3 regions of the Bacillus sp. FAU20 genome follow, and region 2 is predicted to be linked to each of the others. Evidence: riboswitches for the same ligand, from Rfam matches in the RefSeq annotation. Region 2 holds a riboswitch; each other region holds the start of a gene.
What was found. Region 2 has a riboswitch for thiamine pyrophosphate ahead of thiT (energy-coupled thiamine transporter ThiT). Riboswitches for the same ligand answer to the same signal wherever they lie in the genome.
Positions count from the first base shown of each region.

Region 1 (4,296 bases), on a different contig from region 2:
TCCATCCCATCCGTAATAAATCCATTCAAAGTCTGCATCACGGCCGATTGATTTAAAGAAATCGGTTTGTCCTAAGATGATTTTTTCAACTTTATTAAAATCAGCTTGATGCTTATCCATAATCGTCTTTAATGTCGCTTCTTCTGCTGGTCCTCCCCAGCCGCCGTAACGTTTACCTTCAAAATCTTTCGGTGACGTCATATTATCTTTCTTAAGTGATGCAAATGCTGAAGTGTTATGCTGAATAATCGCTCCGACAGATACAACAGGAATCCCTTCCACACGAGCCAACGTTACATTTTCTTGTGCGCTTATTGCGAAGTCAGCTTTTCCTGATGCTATCATTTGCTCTGCTGTTACATTGTCACCCGGTTGAATAATTTCTACATCTAATCCTTGCTTTTTGTAATAATCTTTCGTTTGTGCTACATATAAGCCAGTATGATTCGTATTTGGAAACCAATCTAATACTACTTTTACTTTTTGATCTTTACTTTTACTTTCTTCTTTCTTCGCCGGATTACATCCAGCCACACCTACCGCTACTAAGGCAGCTAACATAACTTTCAAACCTTTTTTCATTTTCTGCCGTCCTTTCTATATATCCATGGTGCTGTTATTCTTGCCATAAACTCTACGATAAAATACAGGCACAATGTCACCATAACGATGATTGCTGCAACACCAAATACTCGGGCAGTCAAAAAAGATTTTGTAGCCCTCGTAAGCATAACGCCTAATCCTTCACTTGCACCGAGCCATTCTCCGATAATTGCCCCCATTACGCTATATGTAACTGCAATTTTTAAGCCTGAGAAAAAGTATGGAAGCACTGCTGGAAATTTTACTTTCTGGTAAACTTGCCATTTCGTCGCCTTCATTGTTTGTAACAGCTTCAACATGTTTTTATCTACTGTTTGAAAACCTTCTAAAATACTAAGCGCAATTGGGAAGAAACAAACGAGTATTACGACCATTACTTTCGGCAACATCCCATATCCAAACCAAATAATAAATAGTGGTGCAAGTACAACAATTGGAATTGTTTGCGAAATAACGAGCAATGGATTTATTAAAATACGAAATAACGGTATAACGTCCATAATAATTGCGATGCTCGTCCCCAATAAAATTGCAAAGAATAGTCCAATTATAACTTCCTGCAGTGTTTGCATCGTATTTGGTAATAGTAAATCTTTCATCCCAATTAATTCTTGAACAATGGCAGAAGGCTTTGGTAAAATCCACGGTTCGATTTTAAATAATGAAACAGATCCTTCCCATATCGCAATGAGAAGGATAAGCCAAATAGTTGTAATAAGTTTAGATTGCTTCTGGTTTTGCATATTCATCACGGTACTTCCAAACCTTTTCATCTATCGTTACACCAGTGCTTGGACGATAATGGATTTTAATAGAAGTAATCACTTCTTCTGCTCCAGCATCGACGCAAGCTTGTTGTGCACGTTTAACGACATCAAGAAGTACATCTAATTCTCCTTCCAAAGTTGTTTCCATTGCCCCTACTTCATAACGAACTCCCGATTGTTGCACAACTTCAATTGCTTTATCGACAACAGAATATACATCTTTCGTTTTCGCTTGTGGTACTACTGAAAATGACATTGTAACTTGTTGTGACATAATAAAATCCCCCTTATAAAATTAAATTTCAAAAATAAGAAAAGGCTTTCCTACTGCGTAGGAAAGCCTTGTATGCAAGTTATTATAGAATAACATATGCTACATCACTTTAAGTAACTCCCTACGCTGGCATTATCCAGATCAGGTTGAGGGTCGATGTTTACTTACATCCTCTCAGCCAATTGGCTCCCCGGTCCTTAATTCGTTTTCATTGTAGCATGATTTATTTTATTGAACAAACAAAAGCATGCATAATCATTTCATTATTTTTGGAAAATATCCAACTTTTTCACCATAAGCTAATAACTGCTGTATAAATTCTTTATTAATTGCTGGTACTTTCAATTCTTTTTTCTTAATCCATTCATTCGTTCTACGCGTCCCCATTACAATTTCAGATTGCTGTGCTCCATCTCCTGCAACTTGAGAAGCAATTAACTCTGCTATTACTTCATTTCCCTTTGCTAATTCAAGTCCGGCATTTTCATATTCTGAAAGTGGAACCATTTCAAGATTGTATCCACACTCTCCAATTAGCTGTATAAATTGTTCAAACTCAATTTGATGTGGATGACAAATATGTAACGTCTCTCCTACAATTTGCGCATCTTGTAAATACGATACAATTGATTTACTAGCAAAATCAATTGGTGTGAAATCAACTTTCCACTTCACATTTGGTGCTTTCCCAATTAATAGCATTGTTTTAATAAGACGATAAAATGCGTTTCCTTCAATATTTTGTTGGAACGAACCTGTTTCTGAATGACATGCTAAATTACCTGCACGATAAATATTTCCACGCAAACCATTTTTCATTGCTTCACGAACAATGTTTTCCGCTTGTAGTTTACTATTTGAATATACATTCTCTAAGTCTACACTGTAATTAAAATCACCAGTTTTCATGTATGTATCCCATTGATCTACCGCTAATTCTAACGGGATACCAATTGTAGAAATAAAATGGAATGTAGCGCCTTTTTCCGCTAATGCTAGCATACGGCTAGTCCCTTGTACATTTATATTTTCAAATTGTTTTACATCTCCAAAATGTCTTACATCTGCACCGCAATGAATTATCGTATCCATCTTAGAACTGATGAACATAAATTCTTCTTCGCTCATCCCAAGATACTCTTCTCCTAGATCGCCAGCTACGGCCTGTATACGCTGTAACCATTCTTCACATATATCATTAAAGTAACCTGTTAATGTATCTATAATTCTTTGCTGCACATCTTTGGTTGGTCTTACTAAACAATAAATAGTAGCAGATGTATCTCTTAGCAATTCATATAATATGTGTGATCCTAAATAACCAGTAGCTCCTGTTAAAAAGACATTTGAAATCTGGGTTTCTTCCAAAACGTTTGCATACGTAATAGTATCCGGTTCGTGAATCACTTTATATTCACGAAATACTTCTTCTTTCTCTACTTTTACTTCTCGCTCAATTCGAGCTAATCCATATATCGTTCTTTCTTTAAAGAAATCTTGAATTGTTAAATGTGAGAAATCTTCTTTTAACAATGTTAAGACTCGTAATACTTTCAATGAATGTCCACCAATTGTAAAGAAATCATCATGCACTCCAACTTTTGAAATTCCTAATACTTTCGCCCAAGCATTCGCTATTTGTTTTTCTGCTTTATTAGAAGGTGCAACATATTCTTGTAGACGAACCGGTTCATACTTTTCTTCTAACTGAGCTAACTTCTTAACATCAATCTTTTTATTAGGTGTAAGTGGTAATTCATTAATATAAATTAGTTTAGATGGCACCATATAATCTGGTAATTGCTCTTGTAACTGATAAACTAATTCTGGTATTTCTTTTTTATTTAAAGTTGTATAGAACGCGATTAAATATTGGCTACCTTCCTTACTCTTCTTAGCAAAAACAGCATTTTCTTTTATATTATGATTTTGAAAAATTTTACTTTGGATTTCTCCTAGTTCAATACGATGTCCTCTAATTTTTACTTGATCATCTTTCCGATGTAAAAACTCTATATTTCCATCCTCTAGCAACTTAACGATATCACCTGTTTTATATATATTAACTATAGGATTAAAAGGGTTCGGAATAAAAGCTTCAATTGTTTTATTAGGTTTATTAAAATAGCCTTTTGCTAATCCTACTGAATCTATATATAATTCACCAGGTACACCAATTGGACAAAGATTCATATTCTCATCCAAAATCATAACTTGATAATTAGAACATGGTTTACCAATGGGAATACTCGCAACATCCTCATTTAACTGACTAGGTATTTTATAAGTTGTCGTCACTACAGTACATTCTGTCGGTCCGTATACATTATGAATTTCAACATTTGTACCTATTCTTTCTCTCCACAATTTAATAACCTCTACAGGCAACATTTCACCGCCAATCGCAATTCTTTTTAGGGAAGCTAGCTTATATATATCTTCTTCTGCTAAATACGTTGCTACTTGTCGAACAAAAATTGTTGCTAATGCCAAGATCGAAGTTGCTTTCACTTTATAGATTGCATGTGCAAATGCTTCTACAGACAATCGCTCTTCCTCTAATAATACATACAAGTTTCCTCCACAGAATAAAGAAGCAAATGACTCCCATACAGAGGCATCGAAACTAAAGGAAGGAAATTGGGCAAATAC
Region 1 is NZ_JBVYHY010000027.1:95,370-99,665, reverse strand. It holds gene AC0OM3_RS26190 (ABC transporter substrate-binding protein) at 1-582, opposite strand, end outside; gene AC0OM3_RS26185 (ABC transporter permease) at 579-1,352, opposite strand; gene AC0OM3_RS26180 (MTH1187 family thiamine-binding protein) at 1,324-1,644, opposite strand; TPP riboswitch at 1,746-1,847, opposite strand; gene AC0OM3_RS26175 (non-ribosomal peptide synthetase family protein) at 1,900-4,296, opposite strand, start outside.
Region 1: another riboswitch for thiamine pyrophosphate. It lies ahead of AC0OM3_RS26180 (MTH1187 family thiamine-binding protein); the one in region 2 lies ahead of thiT (energy-coupled thiamine transporter ThiT).

Region 2 (4,296 bases):
CGCTAAACACGGAACATATAATAAAATAAAGAACATAAATGCATATGCTGATAACGCAGTATAATGTGCTCCCATTACATTTCCAAGCACATCTTCTTTCACCGCATAAATAATTGCCATTGTAGAAACGACAACTTCTTTCGCTAAAAATCCTGTTAAAAGAGATGCTGCAGCTTGCCACGTTCCAAAGCCGAGCGGTGCAAATAGTGGTGCGATAAATCCACCAATCATCGCTAAGTAACTGTCTCCCATATCCACACCAAATCCTGATGGACCTGCGTAGTTTAATAACCAAATGACAACAGAACCACCGAAGATGAATGTACCTGCTTTACGAACAAATCCCTTACCTTTCTCCCACGTGCTTAGCCATAACGTTTTCGCTTGTGGCACGCGGTAAGGAGGTAGTTCAATGACGAAAATAGACTTTTCCGCTTTTAAAATGGTAAGAGACATAATTTTTGTAACTAATAATGCAAGAACAATACCTGCAACATATAAAGAAAACACAACAGTTGCCTGACTATGAGGGAAGAATACTCCCGCAAATAATGCGTATACAGGTAAACGTGCCGAACAAGACATAAATGGTGTTACAAGAACTGTAAGTAAACGTTCTTTTTCTTGTTCAATCGTTCTCGCTGCCATAATACCTGGAACATTACATCCAAAACCGATAATCATCGGAATGAATGCTTTTCCATTTAAACCGAAGAACTCCATAATTCTATCCATAACAACTGCAATTCGCGCCATATATCCTGAGTCTTCTAATAATGAAATGAAAAAGAATAGTGCAAAGATTTGTGGAACGAATACTAATACCGCACCAACACCGGCAATAATACCTTCTGTAACGAGTGCTTGAATAAAATCAGAAGCTCCAACACTTGTAAGTCCAGCTGTCACCCAATCCGTAAGCTGGCCACCAAAAAACTCATCTAACATATCCGATAAAGGTGTACCAATCCACGTAAACGTAACCTGAAAAATAAAAAACATAACTGCTAAAAAGATTGGAAGTCCTAAAATTTTATGTGTAATTAATCTATCAATTTTTTCTGAAAAAGGAATTTTCCCTTCTTTCTCATGCTTCATAACATTTGTTTTTAACTTTTCAATATACGCTTCACGAGTTTTGTAAATGTGCTCTTCCAACGTACAATCAAGTTTTTCTTCTAAGCGAGATCGAATGGCTGCAAGTTCCTTATAAATTGGTAATGCTTTCATCTCTTTTTCTACTACTTCGTTATTGCTTAAAAATTGAAGAGCTAACCATCTCGGATGCTCGTAATTCGCTTTCTCTAAAAGAGAAATTACTCCTCCAATTCCTTCATCCATTCGTACACCATATGAAATAATGAATGGCTTTTTCGCATTTTTGTCATTTTCTTTAAGCGTCGCAAGTAGTTCTTCACAACCTTTTCCGCTTCTTGCAACGACAGGAACGACTGTTACACCTAATAGTTCTGATAATCGTTTAACATCAATTACAATGCCTCTTTGCTTCGCCACATCAATCATATTTAAACCAATTGAAACGGGCTTACCAAATTCAAGTAATTGCAACGTTAAATGCATATTTCGTTCAAACTGCGAAGAATCCACAATATTTAACATATGCTGAAATTCTTCTGTTAATAGAAAGTTTGTTACAACACCTTCATCGCGTGAAACTGGATTTAAATCATAGACGCCTGGTAAATCAATTAATGTTCCTTGCTTATCTTTTAATTTACCAACCTTCTTTTCTACTGTTACACCGCTCCAGTTTCCTACATACTCATAAGAACCAGTAAGTGCATTAAATAATGATGTTTTCCCTGTATTTGGATTCCCTAGCAAAGCTACCTTATTCACGCTAATTCCACCTTTATCATTTTCGCGTCACAATGACGAATACTAATTAACTGTCCACGACACTCCAATGTACAAGGACCTTTGAACATCGCTTTTTGCTTCATGCGAAGTTCGCTTCCTTCAGAAAGACCAAAAGCAGCCAGTCTTCTCTTTAGTAACTGATCTAACGACTGAATACTTTTTACTAACACTTTCTCACCAATTTTAATATCTACTAAGCTCATAACCTTCCCCCTCCGAAGAGAATGATAATTATTTTCAAAAGAATTATAGCACACTCTATTTCTTGAGCACTATACCCTTTGACTTCATATTTATTAACATTTCTCTACAATTTTATTTCAATTATTGTCATAATAGATTCGTTTGCCATTCTCATCCATTTCGCTTACAATAAACAATAACAAATAAAGAATTTCGTTATCACAGGGGGAGCCATGCCGCTGAGAGGGAACACTTCGTTCCGACCCTTCGAACCTGTTAGTTAATGCTAACGCAGGGATTGTGCAAACGTCCGAAATACATACCTCTTTTTTATTTACGTATTTCGTATCCTCCTATGATATCTATTCTTTTTTGTACAACTTGGATTTAGGGGGAGACAACATGCGTAACACCAATTTACAAGCGATGATCGAATCTGCTATTCTTGCAGCCTTCGCCATGATCATCGACATTTTACCATTATCAATTAAACTTCCAACAGGCGGTTCCATTTCATTTGCTATGATTCCTATTTTTATTATTGCTTACCGCTGGGGCTTTAAATCAGCTTTCTTAGGCGGTTTAGTTTGGGGACTATTACAAATTGTCGTGGGAGATGCTTACATTTTAACACCTGTTCAAGCATTCATTGAGTACTTCTTTGCCTTTGCTTTTATTGGATTTGCTGGCTTATTCTATTGTCCAATTCAAAAAGCACTTTTAACATCTAATGAAAATAGCTTAGAACAATCAAATTTAGGTAGCCGTAAAGACAAACCTTCATCAAAACAAAACCAGGGTAAGAAAGTCCTTGCTTATATTATCCTTGCTACATTTATCGGTAGCTTTGCTCGCTATTTCTGCCACTTTATTGCTGGCATTATTTTCTGGGGACAATATGCACCGAAAGGTCAATCAGCTGTGTTATATTCATTAATCGTAAACGGCAGTACAATGCTCGGTTCTTTTATTTTATGTACAGTTTTACTTATATTTTTATTCCTTACTTCACCACGATTATTCAAAAGCATCAATGCTTATCAAATAAATGCAAACAAAAAGGGCGCTTAATGAGCGCTCTTTTTTCATATCGTAATATCAATTAAAAATACAATAAATGCGCAAAAGAAAATAAATACCATTATACTTAGCCAATTGCTATGCACGGTTCATCGACTCCTTACATAACCTCATATTCTAAACAAATTATACTGATTAAAAATAAAGATTAGGTAAAGATAATATGAAAATAAATTAAAAAAACGTAGATAATATGATCTACGCTTTTTTCGGTAAATAGAAGTAAAATAACACACCATTTTCTGTATTTTTTACCCCATATTCAGCATCATGTAGTTCTAAAATGTTCTTTGAAATGGCAAGCCCAAGCCCCGTCCCACCTTGTGAACGCTGACGAGCTGTATCCACGCGATAAAAACGATCCCAAATTTTATCTAATTGTTCTTCTTCAATGTGAGTACCTTTATTTTCAATACACACTTTTATACGATCCTTCTCATCTATTGTAGAAATAATAATATCCTCTTTATTTGGTGTGTAGCGTATGGCATTCGTAATAAAGTTCACGATGACTTGTTCAATCCGGCCTTGATTTGCAATCACTTCAAATGAACATATATTTTTATGAACATGAAGTTCTTTTTTCTCTATTTCCACAGATAGATGTTCACATATATCTTCAATTACTGTATCAATATAAAACGAATCCTTTTTCATTTTATATGTACCAGATTCAAATTTAGCTAGCTCAAGCATATCCAAAATTAACGTATCCATTTTGTCTACTTCTCTCTCCATTGCCTGAAAATAATACTCTTTTTTATGTTCAGCTACCCCGTCTTTTAAAATAGAAATACAGCTTTTCATAATACTTAGCGGTGTTTTTAATTCATGTGAAACACCAGAAATGAATTCTTTTCGCGTCTTTTCTAACTTTCTTTCCTTTTCAATATCTTCTTCTAACTGTCCAATATGCGAATGGAGTTTATTTGATAGCACATTAATATTTTTTGATAAATCCCCAATTTCATCTTTTGAAGTAATCGGTATTTTTTCTGTGAAGTCTAAATGCGCTATTTTCTTCGTTGTATCATTTATTTTCAATAATGGCTTTGCAATTTGTTTTGAGTAATAGAACGAAGCTAAAAAAATAAGAACGACTACAAATGCAATGATATAGATATAATAATCTTGCACCATTTGTACAGCCTC
Region 2 is NZ_JBVYHY010000024.1:250,027-254,322, reverse strand. It holds gene feoB (ferrous iron transport protein B) at 1-1,860, opposite strand, end outside; gene AC0OM3_RS21720 (FeoA family protein) at 1,857-2,084, opposite strand; TPP riboswitch at 2,279-2,380, shown strand; gene thiT (energy-coupled thiamine transporter ThiT) at 2,467-3,135, shown strand; gene AC0OM3_RS21710 (sensor histidine kinase) at 3,343-4,296, opposite strand, start outside.

Region 3 (4,296 bases), on a different contig from region 2:
GTGCACCGAGCCATTCACCAATTGCTGCCCCAATTACACTAAGCGGAACTGCGATTTTTAAAGCTGAGAAAAAATAAGGAAGAGCAGACGGCAATTTTAATTTAAGAAAAACATCTTTTTTCGTTGCCCCGTATGTAACTAAAAGCTCTTCCCATTCTTTTTTCGTACTGCGTAGTCCATCATACGTATTGACCGCAATCGGGAAAAACGTAATTAAAACCGTAACAACGACTTTACTCCAAATCGTATATCCAAACCATAAAACGAAGAGCGGAGCAAGCGCTGTAATAGGAATCGTTTGTGAAGCGACTAATAATGGATAAAATGCTCTCTCCATCCATGTACTCGCATTCATTAACATCGCTAGCCCTACCCCAAGTACGATAGAAATTGCCACACCTATTAAAACGACATATAATGTTGCCGGCAAATGAACCGTAAATAATATATCTTTTAGTTTCCATATCTTCATTACAATTGCAGACGGTGACGGTAAAATGTACATTTCATCTACAATTATTGCTCCTACTTCCCAAAGGGCAAGTAAGATACTAGAAAGTGTAAGAGCAGGTAATAGCTCCTTCAACCGGTTCATCATACGAGTACCTGCCTTTGTAACATACTAAGAAGCTCATCTTTCAGCGCCAATACTTCCGGTTTATATAAATCTTTTCGTGTTCTGTTATGATCAAGCGGCACTATCCGCTCAGTCAAAGTAGTTATCGGCTGCTGCTCCACTACTAAAATTCGATTAGAAAGAAACAATGCTTCTTCCACATCATGAGTAATAAATAAAATTGTTTTTTCCCACTCTTTCCATTGTTCAAACAGCCATTCTTGCAAAGATGCCTTCGTTAAAGCATCCAACGCGCTAAACGGCTCATCTAATAACAATATCTCCCCGCCTGTTAATAAAGTTCGAATAAAAGATACACGTTGTCTCATACCCCCAGATAAATCTTTCGGATATTTTGTCTCATACCCTTGTAAACCAAATTTATGCAATAGTTCCTTTGCCTTTACTTGTGCTTCTTTCTTCGGCACGCCTTGGCATTCTAATGGCAAAGCAGCATTCTCAATAATCGTTCTCCACGGCAAGAGCATATCTTTTTGAGGCATATACCCTACAGGATGGCTCTTTGTTTCTATCAGCTCTATCTGACCAGTACTTACTTCTTCTAAACCTGTAATAAGGCGAAATAAAGTACTTTTCCCACATCCACTCGGTCCGATAATACTTACAAACTCTTTATCTTGTATAGAAGCATTTAATTCATTGATGATTGGTTTCTCATCATAATGAAAACAAACATTATGAAATTGTAGTATGTTCTTGCTCCTCAAATCCCCACATCTCCTTACGATAGGACATATCCCAGAATAAATATTCAAATCGACTGGAATATAGGAAAATCTCCTCTAATCGGTCAAGCTCTTTTTCAGACTTTCCAACTGCCATTTCATTTAATAAATCTATTAACCAAATACAGAGGTTGCCGTATTCTTCAGAACTATATCCTTGAATCCACTCACCAAAGAATTCATGATCCCTTGCTCCCGGAATATCATTTAAACGCTTTCCAATCTCCCAATAGCTCCACATACACGGAAGAAGTGCTGCTATTAATTCTGCAAGTGTGCCATTTTGAGATACAGACATCATGTAATTTGTATAAGCTAAATTTTTAGCAGATGGCTTTGCAGACTCTATCTCCTCTATAGAAATTCCAAGTCTTTTTGCATACTGTTTATGGATTGTCATTTCTCCATTTAATATTCCATCAATTTGTTCAGCAAATTTCCCCATAACTTGTGGATTCGTTGCCTTTACAACACCGATAGCATATAACTTTGCATAATCTAACAAGTATAAATAATCTTGAATAATGTAATACTGAAACTTATCTTTTTCTAACGTACCATCCCCCATACCTACTACAAATGGATGATTATGACTCATCTCCCAAACTGGTTGTACAGTTTCTAATAATCTATCGCAAAATTTCATTTCTCTATCCCCTTCCAGTATGTGTATATAAATAAAAAACCACTTCTCTATATAAGAAGTGGTTACAGCCAATAAAATTATAATTTATTCGTTGTTCCACTTCCCTTCGCTAGTATTACCTAGATCAGGTGTTATAAGGGTTAAGGATTATTCCTCTCTCAGCACAACAAGCACCCCTAGTGGTTTCAATATGAAATTTTCAAATAAAAAAGCCCCGTTTCTATACGCAAAGAAACGGGGACTCATTATTAGTGTCCGAATTGCTTCCCTACGCTAGCATAATCTAGATCAGGTAATAAAAAGGATCAAAGACTTAAGGTCTTACTCTCAGCTGGCAACACCAGCTCTCCTAGCAAACTATAAAATTATCACTGTCAGTATAACACCGTAATAAGACATCATCAACTTTTTTAATTTTCTTAATTATCAACATAATATCGAAGTTATACAATACATACATTCTATTTTAGAAAATAAAACACCAATTAATTGTATAAAAAGGAATCATTATCCTCAAAAAATTTATTTTTATATTGATTTCATATTACATTTATGTGAATACACCCACTATATTATATCTTTATACTATAATAAAATTACAACTATACAACTAGAGGAGGTCTCTATTCCATGAATATGAAAGCTACTGCTTTAACAGCAACTACTGTAGCGATTGCTTCTTTACTTCCTTCTATGGGTGAAACAAATGTACAAAAAGCAAACGCTGAACAATTATCTAATATTAAAACTGGGTATGTCAAAGTCGATCAAGTAGCATTACATACAGAAGATAACGTAAAAAGCACATCAATTGATACAATTCGCTTTAATACAAAAGTGAACATCCTTGAAACAACTAATGGTTGGTATAAAGTATCTGTTCATAATAAAGTAGGTTATGTACAAAAAGATGCTATTTTACTAAAAAACAAACTTCAATCTAATGATCAATACATCGTTAATGCTAATGCATTAAACGTTCGCTCTGAACCTAATTTAGAATCTTCCATTTTAGATGTATTACCAAATGGCAAGTTTATTACCGTTCAAGAAGATCAAGGCGAATGGTATAAAATCTCACATAATGGCCAAACAGGTTACGTACAAAAAGCATTCATCTCTAATGGTTCACAACCCTTAGTAAAAGGAATCACCGTTCAAAATAATACAAAATATACCGTTGCAACACCTAATCTAAATGTACGTAGCAACGCTAGTACAAGTAGCGCTCTACTCGGTTCATTACAAAACGGTACACAAGTACAAGTAGTAGAAACTGTAGGAACTTGGTATAAAATTCGTTTTGGCACAGGATACGGATATGTAGCAAAACACTATGTAGTACAAAATCAACCACAAGCTAAAACAGATCAGCCTTCATCAATTCCAGCTGCTTTCAAATTCCCCGCTCAAGGAAGAATTAGCTCAACCTTTGATATACGCTGGGAACAAATGCATTATGGTATAGATATTGCCGCTCCAGGAAACGTCTCTATCCAAGCTGCTGCTGCAGGTAAAGTTGTGAAATCTTATTATTCAGCTAGCTATGGCAATGTTGTTTTCATTGCGCATCAAATCAATGGGAAATTATATACAACTGTTTATGCTCATATGAAGGATCGCACTGTACAAGCTGGTGATCAAGTACAAACTGGACAATTAATAGGTCATATGGGAAACACAGGTCATTCATACGGGCAACATCTTCATTTTGAATTACATAATGGAGAATGGAATTTTGAAAAAACAAATGCAGTAAATCCACTGCCATATTTAGTTAGGTAAATTGTATGCCACGCAATATACCTCTTATAATTGAATACGTAGCCTTTTTAGGTTTAATCTGTTGTTTAATCATTTACAATACAAACATTGTATTTTTATCTATTATTATTGCTTTTGTTGCATTAGAAATTATGATGGAATCATTTCAAGTGCAACTAAAACAAAAAATTGCCCATATTTATAATGCTATTTTTCTTTTAAGTGCTCTCATAACAAATATAATTAGTAATGGCTTTTATTTATCTACTGTATTTCCAGTATTCTTTATGGCTGTTTTATTATTTGTAGCTAGATATATTAATGTCCCTTATAACCAAAAACAAAAACAAGAAGCTTAGAAAGAGGAGACACTGTGTACCAATCTTTCAAAGATACTCCAATAAAATACATATTGAATTTGTATAAGAAAACCAATACTTTTTTTGGTATACAAGGAAGTTATACTGCACAACTCCTCCTATATGGAATGCTTTTTCTTGTCTTAATCACTTTCTCCTTGTTTT
Region 3 is NZ_JBVYHY010000027.1:409,024-413,319, reverse strand. It holds gene AC0OM3_RS27780 (ABC transporter permease) at 1-595, opposite strand, end outside; gene AC0OM3_RS27775 (ABC transporter ATP-binding protein) at 595-1,344, opposite strand; gene tenA (thiaminase II) at 1,313-2,008, opposite strand; TPP riboswitch at 2,093-2,196, opposite strand; TPP riboswitch at 2,257-2,369, opposite strand; gene AC0OM3_RS27765 (SH3 domain-containing protein) at 2,639-3,793, shown strand; gene AC0OM3_RS27760 (hypothetical protein) at 3,799-4,131, shown strand.
Region 3: another riboswitch for thiamine pyrophosphate. It lies ahead of tenA (thiaminase II); the one in region 2 lies ahead of thiT (energy-coupled thiamine transporter ThiT).